4 regions of the Bacillus sp. NEB1478 genome follow, and region 4 is predicted to be linked to each of the others. Evidence: riboswitches for the same ligand, from Rfam matches in the RefSeq annotation. Region 4 holds a riboswitch; each other region holds the start of a gene.
The links. A riboswitch is a leader RNA that binds a small molecule or an ion and turns the genes downstream of it on or off. The one in region 4 is predicted to bind S-adenosylmethionine.

Region 1 (4,207 bases), 1.8 Mb from region 4:
AACGTAAAACGTAAGCGGATCGTCAGACACTTTGATCGATACGTTGCCGCTTGTTCCAGGAAACCAGTTTCTTGCAGCAAGTTCGTCCTTTACATCAGCTAGTTCATTCCAGCGTTCTTCATGTATCGTCAACTTCTTACCTCCTTTTTCACTAAAGCATGAATCACATCAAAAAATGTTTCAAAAGGCGTATACGGAATTGAATTTTCTTTACATTTTTCTATTAAGTAATCTCTGGCAAATACAACATCGGCTAACTTGGCTGCTTGAAGGTCTGTTATTGAATCACCGATTACTATTTTTTGAGAATGAGGATGCTTTTCCTCTAAGTTACGAATGACAGATGGTTTGCAGCAGCCGCAATCATTCGTGCATTGCTCATCACAAGAATTCGGCCATGTAATTTCAATAAAATCTTTTGTGAAAATACTGCCGTTGCAGATGATGTGTTCTGTCTCTAACTTATTTTCCAAAACAGGATGAACAAAAAAGTCGATCCCTCCGCTCACAATGTAAAGCGGTATGTTTTCTTTTTTTGTAAAATTGATAAATTCCTCAAAACCATCTCTTATCTTTGATCTGGTTAGAACAAACTGGATAATATCATTCCGTTTATTAGCTGATATTCTGGAAAACAACTTCCCTACCCCTTCTCGAATCGAGATTGACTCATTCAAGATATTGTTCACGATTGGCTGCCATCCTTCTGGTGAGAACTCCTCCATGATGGCAACAATATTATCTTTTTCAGTGACCGTTCCATCAAAATCACAAAAAATCACAGGTTGGCTAGTCATGTAGCAGGCACTCCTCCCCAAAGCTCTAATGCTTTTAAAAGTTCAGGATGATGTTCAGCATATTTCTCGAAGTCTTCACCTCTGACGACTGCATCGATCGCTTGCCTGAAAGCTCGTGCACCGCCAGCTGCTCCATCCGGGTGGCCATGTATTCCACCACCTGCATTAATCACACTATCGACACCAAAATCTTTGAACAAAATAGGTGTCAGTCCCGGATGAATTCCCGCTGATGGTACTGGAAAAGATTTTGCAAGCTTGATATTGTCTGTTGTCAATGCTTCACTTATACCGAGTGCCTCACCGCGTTCAAGTGCAACACTTCCATATGGGCTTGGGAATAAGACGAGATCTGCACCAGCATATCTTAATAATTTTCCTAATAGAACAGAATATCCAATTCCATAAAGGGATGAAGATCCAATTGCTCCTGATAACGCTGGATGGGCCATAATCGGCAGCGGAATTTCTTTATCTTCTGCCAGTTCTTGAAGAACATCAGGTCCATACGACAATACGTTGAAAAGTAAAGCGTTCGCACCTAACTCAGCTGCAAGCCTCGCTTTATCTCTCAGTTCACTCGTACGTCCAGTTAAGTTAACTGCGTATAGTGTTTTTTCACCTGTTCGTTCTTGAACTTGCTGCAACACTTTTTTTGCCGTTCTTATTCTGTCATCAAACGGTGTGAGCGGATTATCAAAAAGAATTTCATCATCTTTTACAAGATCAACACCGCCTAAAGCTTGCTCGTAAAGCTGTTGTTCAAAAAATGATATATCTTTGCCTAATACTCCTTTAAAGATACTCATAACGAGCGGCCGGTCGTGAACACCGAGAATATTTCGGATACCATCAATACCGTATTTCGGCCCTGGGAAACGCTGCTCCAGATGCTTATCTAACTCTAAATCTACTAGCTTTATTTCACCATCTAGTGACAGCTTCCCGAAAATAGTCGTTAAAATCGCCGGAAGATCCGGTGAAAAATTGGCAGCAGGATATGAAATTTTAATTAATCCTTTTGTACGCTTGCTTCCTAAAAATTGATTTGTTTTATTGTCGTCATCCAATACCACGACACTTTCTACAGTGCCTTTATGTTTTTCCAGCTGATTTTGTTCTAATTGCGGGAGATCTGTCCACGATCCTACAGTCAGACCGAGTGCGATCCCCTCAGCCTTCTTTTCCAAATTTCCTTTTTTATCATGTACCAAATATGTCGCTGTTACTTTACTCATCGTTGTTATACTCCTTTCAAACACAAAACTTGCTATAAACTTTTCATCCTTTGAACATTTAAAGGCAAGAAAGTCTAGGAATCATTTATTGGCTCCTCCATGAGCACCGAGAAAACAAAACTGACGACGAGATTCGACGCTTATTAATGATCTTCCAATCGTTTGATCATTTAGAAGCGAGAAGGTCGAGAAAGTGAAGGTTTCGAGGCGCGGAATGTAGTCCTCCTACATGAGCACCGAGAAAACAAAACTGACGACGAGATTCGACGCTTATCAATGATCAAACACAATAAAAAGCCCCATCCAAGAAGGAAGGGGCGCCAAAAATCACAGTCCACGCTTCCTCTCATCTCTCAGTCCTTTTATAGACTGCAAGAATTAGCACCGTTTTCAGCATAAAAAATAAGCTGAATGGTTGCCGGGTTTCATCGGGCTAGTCCCTCCACCTGCTCTTAATAAGAGTGCAAATTGTTTGAATATAATGTTAAATGTGATTATGACAGGGTCATTACGATCTGTCAACAAAAAAATTTATAGCAACGTTGCAATGCGGTCTGCAGCTTCTATTAGCCGCTCTTCTGAAGTAAGAAGCCCGACCCGTACGTATCGGTCACCTTCTTTTCCGAACCCGATTCCCGGTGCTACGACAACATGTGTTTTATCTAACACATGATCAGCGAATGTTTCTGAAGTGAATCCATCAGGAACTGGGAGCCAGCAGAAAAAGGATCCTTTTGGCGCCTGGACACTCCATCCGTGTTCTTTTAACCGCCCGATAAATGCATTTCGTCGCCTTTCGTAAGTTTGGACGAGTTCATCCACGCAGTCTTGTGGTCCATTTAAAGCAACTGCCGCTGCATGCTGAACAGCGCCAAAAAGACTAACGTAAAAATGATCTTGTAATAGATTGATTGACTCAATGACTTGTTCATTTCCGACCGCGAAACCAACACGCCACCCAGCCATATTGTATGTTTTAGATAATGTATATATTTCGATTCCTACATCCTTTGCACCATCAGCCTGAAGGAAACTTACTGGCTTTTGCCCGTCATATCCGATCGCACCATACGCAAAATCGTGGCAAACTAAAATATCGTGGTCTTTAGCGATCTTCACAGTTTCATCAAAAAATTCTTTTGTAGCAACACCTGCAGTCGGGTTGTTCGGATAGTTTAAAAACATGAGTTTCGCTTCATTCAGCACGCTTTCATCCAAGCTCTTATAGTCAGGAAGAAATTCATTTTCTTTTTTGAGTGGCATCGTTTCCATTCTTGCTCCTGCCATTGCAATGCCTGACCAGTAATCCGGGTAGCCTGGGTCAGGAACAAGTGCAACTTCATCAGCGTTCAAATAGCATTGAGAAAGTTCAACAAGTCCGACTTTGCCTCCAAAAAGAACAGCTACTTCTTTATCAGGGTCGAGATCAACATCATATTCCCGTTTATAAAAATCAACAGCGGCCTGCTTTAAAAACGGGTAGCCGCGAAAAGGGGAATACTTGTGATAACCCGAATGATCTGCCCCTTCTTTTAGTGCGTCAACAATATGATTTGGTGTAGGCAGATCTGGATTACCTTGTCCAAGATTGATAACATCATAACCTTGATCCACATAATCCGTTACTTTTTTTACGAGCTTAGCAAAAAATTGTTCCGGCAGCTTTCCCAAAACCTCTGCCTGTTCAAAACGTTTCACAGAATCACTTCCAGTCTAATTTGAATGTTCTTGAAATTCTAATGAGTTATGTTATACGCTTAAGGAAATTCTGTAAAGACTTTTTTTTACCATGGAGGGTTGTTATTCAATGAAAATTGCATGCATACAAGTGGATGTTCAATTTGGCAAACCGCAATTAAACTATGAACATATTGAAAAAAAGATACGTGAGACAGTACACCTTTATAAGCCAGATACAATTGTTCTTCCTGAGCTATGGGATACCGGTTATGATTTAACCAGATTAGATGTAATCAGCGATGATAACGGCGAAAAAGCCAAGAAGTTATTAAGCTCTCTTGCAAAAGAGTTTGCGGTCAACATAATTGGCGGCTCTGTTGCCATGAGAAACGAGCAATCCGTTTACAATACAATGATGAGCTTTAACCGAAATGGAGAGCATATTGGAACTTATTCAAAAGCCCACCTCATTACACTGATGGATGAAGAAAA
Region 2 (4,207 bases), 1.2 Mb from region 4:
AGAAGGTAGAATTTGACGAGACGGCATGTCTGGCAGAATATGAAGGAACGAAAGCGTATTATAAACTGGCAAATAGCGTTAAACCAGGTATTTGTCCTGAATTTTTTCAATATTATGTTGGTAAGAATAAAACGTTTACTGTTGAATCGTATGCTGGAAAACCGATTAAGCTTGAAAACTTTACGTTCATGGAAGCATTCCAGACGGGTGCAGAAATGGGTGAATTTTTCCGATACATGAACATGGCACAGCACGGGTTAAAAGGCTTCGGATACTTAAGATGGAATGGTACAAATATTGAAGGACAGTTCCAGTCGAGTGTTACAGAGTTCATGAAAGAAGAGAATAAAGAGTACTTAAACGACTTTAAAGGGTTTATCCTAAATTATGATCGGCATGTTCATCCAGCAGCAATGATTCAACTTGAGGAATGCATGAGAAACAGGAATCTTGATGAATCTCAAATTGTATTTACGAACCAGGATACTTCTCCTGAGAATATATTGCTTCACGGTGATGGAAGAGTATGTCTAATCGACCCAGTACCGCTTTTGTACAGTGGAGATTCGTTAGCAGGTAATTTTATAAACAATTATCATACACTTTATGCAACTTTCTTTAATTCACCACGTTACGCAAAACATCAGTTCGATCGATTTGAGGAAAAGCTGCAAACTATAGTTGATGGTTTTATGGAAGGCTATTGCAATGGTGATGCTGATGTAAAGAAACGGGTGAAACAAGAGGAGTTTATCAAACTGACAAGCTTGACCGCTTTTCAATTCAAGGTATTGCACAGTGATATGACGTTAGAACAAAAAATTCGTTACGGCGAAAAAGAGGCGATTGCAAACAGAATCCCTGTACTTGTTAAAAGAATTGAAGAGTTTCAGTGGAATTTAGATAGAAGCGGAACAAAATTGGCATAACCAGCATATTACATTCATAATCTAAATTTAATCGTTCGTGCAATGATAATGAGACTTTTGAATGACTTTTAAGATTTTTCTAAAAACGGTTGACTTTCGAAAATGAGATGCCTATAATCCTATTCAAGAACAAAATAAACATCTTCACATTATTGTGGTAAACCATATAAAATGAATATCTCTTATCCAGAGAGGCGGAGGGACTAGGCCCTATGAAGCCCGGCAACCAACAGACCACAACGGTTTGGAAAGGTGCCAATTCCTACAGATCATATTTGGTCTGAAAGATAAGAGGAGGACATCAAACCCTCTTCTTAGGAAGGGGGTTTTTTATTTTTCCCTCTTCTCAATACTTCAACATTACTTCCTAGCCTAAACCTTATTCCTGCTTTTATACCGATTTACATTCCATGATTAAATCACCTAAAGGAGAGATTCGATGACTAAACAAATTTTCCGAAGAGAGCTGAGAGCCCATGACCTATAAAAACTTGATTGAGCCAGCGCGAGAAGCCGGTAAGGTTATGTTAGGGGAGTTTACGTTAGAATCCGGTCAATTAATAACAGACTTAGAATTAGCTTTTGAAAAGGTGGGGAATTCTAGAGGTCCTGTGATTCTGCTTTGTCATGCACTTACTGGAAATCAAGATGCATATGGCACAGAAGAGGATCCTGGCTGGTGGAGAGGTCTCATCGGACCTGACAGCTATATTGATACTAATCTTTATCAAGTTATAACATTTAATGTGCTTGGCGGCTGCAGCGGCTCAACAGGCCCTGCTTCGATAAATGCCGGAACAGGCAGACCTTATCAAGACAGTTTTCCTTTCATAACGGTTAGAGACATGGTCCGTGCAGAGAGGTATGCGCTCGAAGGATTAGGAATTCCGAGATTGTCTGCTGTAATTGGAGGATCGTTAGGAGGCATGCAAGCCTTGGAATGGGCTGTTCAGTTTCCTTATCTAATTGAAAAAGTGTTCGTTCTTGCAGCAACTCCTCATTTAAATGATTACGGAATTGCGTTTAACCGATTGGCGATCCATGCGATTGAAAATGATCCAGTGTACAAAAGCGGAAACCGTGAAGAAGGGGAACGATTAATTGGATTGGAAATTGCGAGAATGGCGGGACTTTTAACTTATCGTCAGCCAAAGCTTTTTAACGATCGATTTCAGCGTACAATCCGGGATGGGGATGCAGAAGGCAAGTCTTTTTACCAAGTAGAATCCTATATGACATATCAGGGGGAGAAGCTTACCACTCGTTTTGATGTAGATAGTTATTTGACTCTTCTGTATGCGATGAATGCACACGATATTGGCGATAAACTAGGCGGATGGAAAAGGGCAGCTTCTCAAATTCAGGCAGAAGTTCACGCATTCGGTTATACAGGAGACCTCATTTATCCTCCAGAAGAAATTGAGGAGTTCGTAAAACAAACACGATACGGAACGTTCTATTCGATTGAAACCGATTTTGGACATGATGGTTTTTTAGTAGAGTTTGATAAATGGGGTCCTTATATAAAAGCGGCCTTATCACAGGAGAGTGGGTTGAAATATGGCACCTATTAAAGCAGCTTTGCTTGGTTTCGGTACAGTTGGGCAAGGAGTTTATGAAGCACTAAAAACACACAAGAGGCAGCTGGAATCTGTATTTGGGAACGAAGTCGTGATCGAGGCTATCCTCGTGAAGGATGGTTCGAAAAAAAGAGATGTGGATCCTGATGTACTTGTTACGACAGACTTTGATGCGATCTTAAGAATTCCTGATCTGCAGATAGTTTTTGAAGCGATCGTGGGTGAAGAGCCGGGGTTCACGTATTTAAGAAAAGCGATTGCGCTAGGCTGCCACATCATCACAGCGAATAAAGTGATGTTTGCCAAACACGGCAGAACACTGCTGTCGAAGGCGGATGAGGAGGGTGTTGGAATCGGTTTTGAAGCTACAACAGCTGGTGGAACACCAATCATTCGCAGTATTTCACAGCTGCTGCAAGTAAATGAAATACACTCGATTGAAGCTATCTTGAACGGTACTTCTAATTATATTTTAACGACAATTCGTGAAAAAGGATTGCCATTTCTAGAGGTCTTAAAGACGGCTCAGGAACTCGGATATGCAGAAGCAGATCCTGTAAACGACGTAGAAGGCTATGATGCTTTTTATAAGCTGATGATTCTAAGTGAACTTTCTTTCGGGAACGCTCCAAACTGGAATGATGTTGAGAGGCAGGGCATAACAGAGGTCGCACAGGAACATATTGAATTGTTCAGCCGATGGGGTTATAGGATCAAACACTTAGCACGGATCCGAAAAGAGGGTGAACAGCTTAGTGCATCTGTAAAACCCGTTTTGGTAGACACTGATCATTCCTTATACGGTATCGAAGGGGTGCAAAATGCAGTGATGGTGGAAACAAGTCTCGCCGGAAAAGTAACGATACAAGGTGCTGGAGCTGGAAAACTTCCAACGGCAAGTGCCATGGTAGAAGACTTAACCTTTGTGCTGCAGCCTAAGCCTGTAAACTTAAAACTATTTACGCAGGACGTGGAACAAAGAGCAATTGCTAGTGTCCAAGAATCTCAGCAAGCTCTCGTTGTGATTGGAAAAGACCCGTTATCAGCAGATCTGGCCTCTTTTGATGCAGTCATTGTTAAGCAGGAAGAATCAGCAGGTCTCATCTATCGTTTGATTCATTGCTCAAGTGAAGCTGCTCTTGCCTTGAAATGTGATACTTCTCTTCATATTTATGAAGTTGCGTGTGATCAGCTTGAGAAGGTTGACGATCTAAGTGAGGTCGTGAATTTTTAATAATGATATCTCTGGTGTCATACCAACTGTTTAATAAAGAAGCCGCAGAGTGGACCCTGCGGTTTTTTTGTAGATATCTTTTCGGAATGAAGATTACATACAAAAAGGCTGTATTCACACACTCAAATTTCAATATTCGCACGCAGCACGATTTCAAAGGTTCCCCAGAGTTCAAATGCATAAAAAAGAAGCCAAAACCGCAGTTTTGGCACCTTCTTAAACCATTGTTATTATTTATTTCATTGGAATTAATGCGTTGTAGCGGTCTGCAGCTTTTTGGTCATCTGTTTTACTAAAATCATAGTTATAAATCGCGCCTTCCCAATCTCCATACATTGGGTTTGGTAATTGAATATACTTTGAACCTAGTTCACTCGCAATCTGATCTACATTAGCAAAACGTTTTTTTAAGTCTGCTTTATAAAAAATATCAGATAGATCATTGGCATTATCACCAATAAGCA
Region 3 (4,207 bases), 560 kb from region 4:
CCTAGCCCCCCTGCTCCTACGACACCTGCCATTGCCGTGTAGCTTACAAGAGCAATCGCTGTAACGGTGATTCCAGAGATTAGTGCCGGCAAACTTTCAGGAATAAGCACTTTAAATATGATTTGGGCATTTGTTGCACCCATTGATCTTGCTGCTTCAATTACCCCTTTATTAATCTCCCTCAAAGCGATTTCTACCATTCGTGCATAAAATGGTGCCGCTCCTATAATCAAAGCAGGTAAAGCTGCTTCTGCTCCTAGCATTGTTCCTACTAGAAAGCGGGTAAACGGAATAAGAAGTATGATCAAGATAATAAATGGAATCGAACGGAACACGTTGACAACAACGGCGATCAATCCATTTAAAAATTTGTTTTCCCATAAGTTTCCTGGCGATGTTAAAAACAAAGCTAATCCCAGGGCAAGACCTAAGATAAATGTAACGATTACTGATATTGCCGACATGTATAATGTTTCATTTGTCGCCTGAATGACTGCATCCCATTGAACATTCGGGAACCAAATACTAAGCATTATGAATCACCTCAACCTCAACCTGCACACTGTCCAAAAATTTCATCGCTTTTTCTAGGGCAGAGTCACTGCCTTTAATTTGAATAAACAGCGTCCCATACGGACCATTTTGTGTCTGCGAAATTTTCCCTTGAAGGATATTAACATCTACCTCATAATTTCGAATCAATTCTGTAATGAGCGGCTGCCCAGTACGACCTCCGACAAAAGTGAGCTGAATGATCTTGCCTTCAGGGAATCCATCAATAAATTGTTTAATTGTATCAACAGTTTCTTCAGGTTCTGTCACTTGTTTAACAAAGTCTTTGGTAATGTTTTGAGCAGGGTTTTTAAATACGCTCAATACATCTCCTTCTTCAACAACTTTACCGGTTTCCATTACGGCTACGCGGTGACATATTTTTCGGATAACATGCATTTCATGTGTAATCAGTACAATTGTTAAACCAAGTTTTTTATTGATCTCTACTAAGAGATCGAGGATGCTGTCCGTCGTTTTCGGGTCAAGTGCGGAAGTTGCTTCATCGCACAATAATACTTTTGGCTGATTCGCCAGAGCTCTTGCTATACCAACACGCTGCTTTTGACCGCCGCTAAGCTGGGAGGGATAAGATCCGCCTCTGCCTTCTAAACCGACAAGATTAATGAGTTCCTCTACTCGTTTGTTAATCTCAGCCTTTTTTACACCTGCAATTTCTAAAGGAAAAGCGATATTTTCCCGAACCGTTCTTGACCAAAGCAAGTTAAAGTGCTGAAAGATCATGCTGATTTCTTGCCTGGCTTCTCTTAACTGTTTTGAAGAAAGCTCAGACATGTTTTTTCCACCGATTGAAACTGAACCGCTCGTTGGTCTTTCCAGCATGTTCAGTATGCGGATCAGCGTACTCTTTCCAGCACCGCTATATCCGATAATCCCGTATATTTCTCCTTGATTTATTGTTAAATCTACCGTATCAACAGCCTTTACTTCACCATCTTTGGTTTGAAAGACTTTACGGACTGATCGTAAGTTAATCAAAATACCTAACCTCATTTCCTAAATAAAAAATAAAAAAATGCCTTCTGCTTCAATATGAGCAGAAAGGCATAATATATGCGCATTCTCCTCATCTCCCAAGACAAATAATGTCCTGCAGGAATTGGCACCTTTCTAGCTGACAATAAGCCAACTAGCGGTTGCCGGGTTTCATAGGGCCAGTCCCTCCACCACTCGTGATAAGTTAAAGCGTTGCGTTATTAAGTTAAAGCGAAACATTTTAAAGTCGATGTGAAGAATAATAACATCGTTGTCGATAGGTGTCAAACTTTTTTCGCATTTTTGAACATTAGCCCACTAGATATTTGTTCCCAGTGAGAACTTAGATAAAAAATCGCTTCCCATTTAAGCCGCTGTCTTAACGTCCCTTGAAACTCGACCATTTCTTGCCGCAAGAGGGTAGTCAGTTTCATCTTTCCTTCTAACATCAAAATCAGATAGTTTGGATTTCCTTTAAAAATGACAATTCGGTTGCTGTTGCCTTCTTTGTAACCTATCTTAAGCGTTGTATCATCATACATTTCGAAGTTCGGCTTAACCGGAATGTTATACAAAAGCAGATATGGACTTCTGGCAATCTGTTCTTCAAAAAAGTGTACATCCAACATAAAGATCCCCCCGAATTGATTGTTACTTTTTCTTGTTCGTGAGGAATGATGGTATACCTTTATAAAGCTTTCGACAGCTCTAAAGAATCGTTTTTGGAATTACGACAGGTTTAACCATTTTTAGTGATTATGTCTGCTTTTCCCTGTTTCGCTGCCATTATGACCGTTGCTATTTTTGCTTTGCTCATTGCTTCTTCCGTTCCCGTTCCTGCCATTATGATGGGAATCAGGGTTCGTTTTAATTTGTTCAGAATAATTTTGCTTTCGATTTTCTTGATGTTTATTGTTTGATTCATTGCTATTTTGACTTCTGTTATTGTTTTTGTAATCTGGCTTTCCGTAATTTTTTTCACGGACAGGACTATTATTATTACGGTTCTTTGACTCTGTATGCAGTTTATTATGTTTGTTCGGTTTTACAATGTATTCTTTAGATTCATGATTCCGTTGTTGTGCAGGTCGATCTGTATGATTGTTCGATTTATCAGGATCAGGTGTATGCATCTGCTTAGGATGTGGAATCACCTTTATGTCTTTAGACGAAACAGCTGCTTTCTTTTGAAGATCTTGAATGTTAGCTTCTTTAATAATCTTTTCTTGGATAGGCACCTGTTGTTTATTGGCTTTTTGAAAAGCAGTCAGTTTACCTGAGGATACACCAAGCTGCGCAGCCTTTTTACGTGTATCACGGTTTGTCTCCGTTACCGTTATTGCCACGGGGTACTTAATGACAGCTTGTTTCACTATTGAATTAACCGCTTGATCGAGCTCTGCTTCCGTTTTACCGTTTCCTTTTTCACTTGAAACGGTTGTAATCAGCATTGAATGATCTGACTTCATATATCCTTCCGCTTCATAAGCGTTTATAAGCTGGTTGGCAAACACTTGGAATGAAGGATGTTCATCAATCGACAAGTGATGCTTTTTTATTAATTGTTTAGCTTCTTTATTAAAAGCGGAAAGTTCAACAACCTTCATTTCGTCATTCACACCAACCTCTAAGCTAGGATTGATATCAAAGCTTACGTAAGCTGCTGCAGCAGACTGGCTGCCAATGGGAATAATGCCAGATAAAAAAACAAAAGCCACTAAGACGGCTACAGATAAAGATAGTGAAGGCAACGCAAAAAGACTTCTCTTTTTGAAAGAAAAATAAGAAGTCTGGTATTCCTTCCCTACGAGAGGACGTTTTCCTTTAGGTATTTTCACCGTAACAAACGTACCATCCTTCATAAGCAAAGTTGCTTTTTTATTGTTTATTTCTATAACAATGCCGCTTTTCAATGATATCCCCCCGCACGTAGCAGGATCAGTAGGAAATTGCAGGTAAGAGAATGCTTCTCTTACCTCACAATTATATTACTTCACCTTAAGGCTGAATGTAAGATTTCAGCGCTTGGAAATCGCCCAAGTATATTAATGATACTGCTATTATATACTTTCGATTTCTCTCTATCGTTTTTCGACTACAGGATACCATATTTAATAAATCTTTTATCGGTAATTGTTTCTTTTCTTTCAAGAATGCGGCAAGTTCTTCATTTTCTGCCAGTAGACGTGCGATTTCTTTAGCGTTTTCGCGTGCATCAACGTGTTTAGGACAGTGTTTGCTTAATACTTTAAAGTTTAAGCCAAACGTTTTTAACATCTTTTGGTATTCTTCAATTTCATATACACGATTCTCTACTTGGAGCTGATCTTCAAAATGATCCATAGCTGCTTTTTGTTCAGCATAGCTCTCTTCTAAACGGCCTTCTTCGTCTTCTTCATCAGGCTGAAGAAAAATCAATCGGTTTTGACGAACTTCTTTACGGATATAATCGATTACACGGCGTCTGATTACCATATCGGCAAACGATAGAAAACGGCTTCCTTGCCCTTCTTGATACTGATCGATTGCTTCATTAAAGGCAAAAAGACCTACACTAAACTCGTCCATTGTTCGATCTATATATTGACTGCACACTTTTGAAGTTACTTTTTTAATAAATGGTTGATAGTCATCTATAAGTTCGTTTCTTAATTTTTCA
Region 4 (4,207 bases):
GTATCGCTGCGGCTAACACGAACAACGGCGTTGGTGTGGCAGGTCTCGCTCCAAAGGCTTCTATTTTAGCAGTTCGTGTATTAGATGCGGAAGGCAGCGGCTCATTGGATGATGTAGCACAAGGTATCCGGTATGCTGCAGATCAGGGGGCACAAGTCATCAACTTGAGCCTCGGTGGAAATCTGGGAACAAAAACGCTTGAAGATGCTGTAAACTATGCATGGAATAAAGGTTCTGTCGTGGTTGCAGCTGCTGGTAATTCAGGTGTGGCTCTTCCTAGCTACCCTGCTTATTACGAGAATGCGATCGCTGTTGCAGCGACGGACCAAAACGACCAGAAGGCTTCTTTTTCAAACTTTGGAACGTGGGTTGATATTGCCGCTCCTGGTGTCGATATTTACTCAACGATTCCGCTCAACCGATATGCCAGTTTTTCAGGTACGTCGATGGCATCACCAGTCGTTGCCGGGGTAGCCGGATTGTTGGCTGCACAAGGTAAAAATGCTTCACAAATCCGTTCTGCTTTAGAAAGTACGGCCGATCCTATAACAGGAACAGGCACATTGTTCCAAAATGGACGCGTAAATGCAGCAAAAGCTGTACAACAATAGATCATATTAGACTCCGGAAGTTTTGCAGAATAAAGCTTTCGGAGTTTTTTTGTTTAAATCCTCTTCTTTTTTCCCACACTATGTACAAATACTGCAACTGGAGTGGAGGATTTGTATGTTTGGAAAGAAGAAAGCAAATACAGATGATACAGCACAGTCTCCGGATGCTAGGCAGAGATTGGAACAAAGCGAAGGAAAAGCAGAGGAAAAGTTTATTTATTTTTTATTAATCAGTTTAGCCGTTTTCGGCGCGGTCATTATATATTTAGGAATGGCAAAAGAGTTTAATTGACCGGTTGATTTTTCAGTTCGATATGGGATAATAAGCATAATTTAATGATTGATCTCTTATTGCGAGCAGGCGGAGGGAATTAGCCCGATGAAGCCCGGCAACCACCTTTTACAGGTACGGTGCTACTTCTAACAGTTATCAGACTGAAAGATAAGAGGATGTCGATATGATCGGGTAAGCGTCCTCTTTTTATTTTAAAAAAGGGCGTTTTTTTATTTAAACCTTAGGAGGGTGATGAATGATGGGGCTAAATAAAGCTGACAGAATCAAAAAAATGCGTGTTCCTGAAGTGGATAAAAGTTTAGAAGGAAGACTTCCGCCTGGTCAGGTTTTGACAGAACGATTTCCGATTTTGCATGAAGGGGAAGTTCCCGTTTATGACATGGAAAAATGGACGTTTTCAGTTGAAGGACTTGTGGGGAAAGAAGTCGAATTTTCTTTTGAAGACATTATGAAGATGCCGCAAACAAAAGTGGTCCGCGATATTCATTGTGTAACGCGATGGTCAAGATTCGACAACACGTTTGAAGGAGTAACGTTCAAGGATTTTTTGAAAGGGATCGATGTTGATCCTGCAGCAAAGTTTGTGATGGTTCACGGTGACTATGATTATACGACGAATGTTCCGCTCGAAGATATGCTGCGAGATGACGTTTTACTGGCGCATTCCTTTGAGGGCAAACCACTGACGGAAAAACACGGGTTTCCTCTTCGCCTTGTTGTACCACATCTTTATTTTTGGAAAAGTGCGAAGTGGGTCCGCAAGTTTGAGTTTCTAGCTGAAGATCAGCCCGGCTTTTGGGAACAAAACGATTTTCATATGTATGGTGACCCGTTTAAGGAAGAACGATTTTCTGGCGAAGGGTTCGAGATGCCTGAAGATGAGTGGAAAAAGAAAGATTATGATTGAGAAAACAAAAAACGCTTAGGAGAATGATAGAAACTATTTCCCCCGAAGCGCTTTGATTTCTTTTTTCATTGCAGCAAGCTGGTCTTGTATATCTTTCATCTGGGTTTCTTGTTCTTTTTCTGCTTCTAGCTGCTCAACCCTGTCGATCTGTATTTGTCTCAATACGAGTGCAGCACTTATAGTTGCCAGAAAGTCACCGACTGTTACAAGTGCTGATGCAAGCAGTGCTAATTCTGCAGCGAACGTTTCAGCATCTTTATTGTTGACTAAATAGTCTTCTTCCGCTGCTGCTAATACGGCATCTACAACACGTTGATTCAAAAGGTCCACCCCTTACTTCTCCTTTTTATTACAATATGCGCTATTGGAAATGCGGTGCTGATGGTTAAATTCTTTGTTATGTTTTTTTGTTGGCAAAATTTTGGTTTTTTCGTCATGTTTTCTTTAATGACTAGGTATTTTGTCCGATATAAAAATTAGGGGGAGGTTAGGAAGATGGAAAAATGGCTTTCTTTTCACATACCATTTGATATCATTTCGATTTATATCTTGGTTGCAGCTTTTATTTTAGTTGGAATTTTCACAAGCCTGCTTCGATCTGCCTTGCCAGAGTGGTCGGTCCGAATCGTAAGTTACACGGGGTTTTTTGGTGTGATTTTTGTTTGGCTGAAGCTCTTAGAGTATTAAAATTTCTACATAAAAAAAATGCCCGTGGCCGGTATGGTCATTGGGCATTTTTATATGGTTAAGGCATGAAATAAAACTATATCGCTTTGAAAAGCAGTTTTCTTAGCACCGGCATGAGATAGTCTACAAGTTCTTTTGCGCTAGGTACGACTACGTTTTGCGGTCCGTAAATGTTTTGCATGAGCTTTTCTTCTTCCTCAGATACTTCTCCGTTCGCGATAAACATTCCAATCGTTTCGATTCCAAGCTTCCGTGTTTTCGTAACCGCTTCACGGGTGTCTAACACTCCGTGAGTTTCATAGTCGAAAGCGGCTGGCTCTCCGTCAGAGAATACGAGAAGTATTTTTTGCTGTTCGGGGCGTTTGAGAAGCTCCTCACCCATCCGCCGGATCGAATAGCCGTCACGGTTATCTTCTTGCGGTTCGAGCTGGATGATCGATGCCCCTGTTTGATGAAGTGAACTCCGGTATGAGATGACTTCGTGAAAATAATTCGGCTGATCTGCTGATGTTGCGTCTGCTGCATCTTCCCAAAAACCGACGACTGAATGTGGAATCCTGAGTGCTTTTAGAGTCTCGTGAAATAAGACGATTCCTTTTTGGGTTTCTTCCATCTTGTTAAACATGGAGGCTGAACAGTCTACGAGCAGTGTAAAAGTTGTGTCGAGCTCGTGCTGCGATTCTGTTTTTTTGCGAAAAAGTCTCGGGTTCTTATCGGTTGCAAGACGCGTGAGCTTTTTCCCCAACCGGCCAAAATGCAAATCTTCACGCGGGCTTGTGCGTTTGTGCTCCATTGTTTTCAGGAAGTTTTGCTTTAGCTGTGTGACAAACGGTGCGATTTCCAGTTGAAACGCTTCGTACTGAGCCAATTCTTCTAGAGATGCTGTCTTTGCTGGCACGAAATGCTCGGTTACATTTTTGTTCACTTCACCGTAAGGATAGTTCGCCTTCGAGTCAGATCCAGACTGATCGCTGTCGGATTCGGCATCGTGTTCGTTTTGTGTGTTGAAGTCGTTGTTTTCTGTCGATTGAGCGCTCGTTTGGACAGATCCAAAAACAGCGTCACCGGAGTCGGCTTCCCGTGCCCCTTCTCCTAACAGATCTGTATTCGTTCCTTGATCGAGATCCATTTGTAAAAAAGAATCTTGCGGATCGGATGTTTCGTCATGCCAAGAGGAGTGCTCTTCTTTCTCCTGCTCGTCTTTGTTTTCTTTGTCATCTTCTTTAGTGATGGACTTTTTTGTTTTCGTTTCGTTATTTCGCGTTAAGTCATCGAAATCCTGATTGTTGTTTTCGGCGTCTGATGGCTGCGGTTTGTCGCTAAAACTGCGATACGCCGTCTTCATGTCAGGAAGTTCACTGTGCTCTTTAGTGATTTCGGCCATTTGTAAAATAATTTCCGCGATGTCTTTTGTTGAATGTGCGCTTGTAAGTTTTGTTAAAATCGGCCGTAATTGTTGATAGAGCTGCTGTGTCTGCGGCGGAACAGCGACAAAGCGTTTATTAGCTAAAAGAATGATATGACAAAACAAAGCGTCAAGTTCACGCTTGTTTTGGATGTGTTTTCGGTACTCACGATTGTAGTGAATTTGGAACGTTTCTCTCCGCAATTTAAAAGCACGCGCCATCCCGGGCCGTTTCACCGTGCAGATTTCTTCTAAACGAAAATCTTCAGAGAAAAGAAACACTTGCTTATAAAACTCCCCAT

Region 1: linked by a shared signal. The riboswitch ahead of RGB74_RS12100 (2,3-diketo-5-methylthiopentyl-1-phosphate enolase) and the one ahead of RGB74_RS01735 (sulfite oxidase-like oxidoreductase) in region 4 are both predicted to bind S-adenosylmethionine.
Region 2: linked by a shared signal. The riboswitch ahead of RGB74_RS15425 (homoserine O-acetyltransferase MetX) and the one ahead of RGB74_RS01735 (sulfite oxidase-like oxidoreductase) in region 4 are both predicted to bind S-adenosylmethionine.
Region 3: linked by a shared signal. The riboswitch ahead of RGB74_RS04345 (methionine ABC transporter ATP-binding protein) and the one ahead of RGB74_RS01735 (sulfite oxidase-like oxidoreductase) in region 4 are both predicted to bind S-adenosylmethionine.

The regions. Positions count from the first base shown of each region.
Region 1 is NZ_CP134049.1:2,438,926-2,443,132, forward strand. Features, by position in the region: gene RGB74_RS12090 (methylthioribulose 1-phosphate dehydratase) at 1-132, opposite strand, end outside; gene RGB74_RS12095 (2-hydroxy-3-keto-5-methylthiopentenyl-1-phosphate phosphatase) at 129-797, opposite strand; gene RGB74_RS12100 (2,3-diketo-5-methylthiopentyl-1-phosphate enolase) at 794-2,035, opposite strand; SAM riboswitch class I at 2,379-2,497, opposite strand; gene RGB74_RS12105 (pyridoxal phosphate-dependent aminotransferase) at 2,567-3,733, opposite strand; gene RGB74_RS12110 (carbon-nitrogen family hydrolase) at 3,843-4,207, shown strand, end outside.
Region 2 is NZ_CP134049.1:3,064,214-3,068,420, reverse strand. Features, by position in the region: gene RGB74_RS15430 (hypothetical protein) at 1-929, shown strand, start outside; SAM riboswitch class I at 1,109-1,223, shown strand; gene RGB74_RS15425 (homoserine O-acetyltransferase MetX) at 1,406-2,503, shown strand; gene RGB74_RS15420 (homoserine dehydrogenase) at 2,490-3,743, shown strand; gene RGB74_RS15415 (5'-nucleotidase, lipoprotein e(P4) family) at 3,978-4,207, opposite strand, start outside.
Region 3 is NZ_CP134049.1:918,685-922,891, reverse strand. Features, by position in the region: gene RGB74_RS04350 (methionine ABC transporter permease) at 1-533, opposite strand, end outside; gene RGB74_RS04345 (methionine ABC transporter ATP-binding protein) at 526-1,551, opposite strand; SAM riboswitch class I at 1,637-1,755, opposite strand; gene RGB74_RS04340 (hypothetical protein) at 1,833-2,177, opposite strand; gene RGB74_RS04335 (anti-sigma-I factor RsgI family protein) at 2,298-3,461, opposite strand; gene sigI (RNA polymerase sigma-I factor) at 3,547-4,207, opposite strand, start outside.
Region 4 is NZ_CP134049.1:354,444-358,650, reverse strand. Features, by position in the region: gene RGB74_RS01745 (S8 family peptidase) at 1-611, shown strand, start outside; gene RGB74_RS01740 (hypothetical protein) at 727-903, shown strand; SAM riboswitch class I at 957-1,060, shown strand; gene RGB74_RS01735 (sulfite oxidase-like oxidoreductase) at 1,142-1,813, shown strand; gene RGB74_RS01730 (hypothetical protein) at 1,847-2,134, opposite strand; gene RGB74_RS01725 (hypothetical protein) at 2,309-2,500, shown strand; gene RGB74_RS01720 (vWA domain-containing protein) at 2,577-4,207, opposite strand, start outside.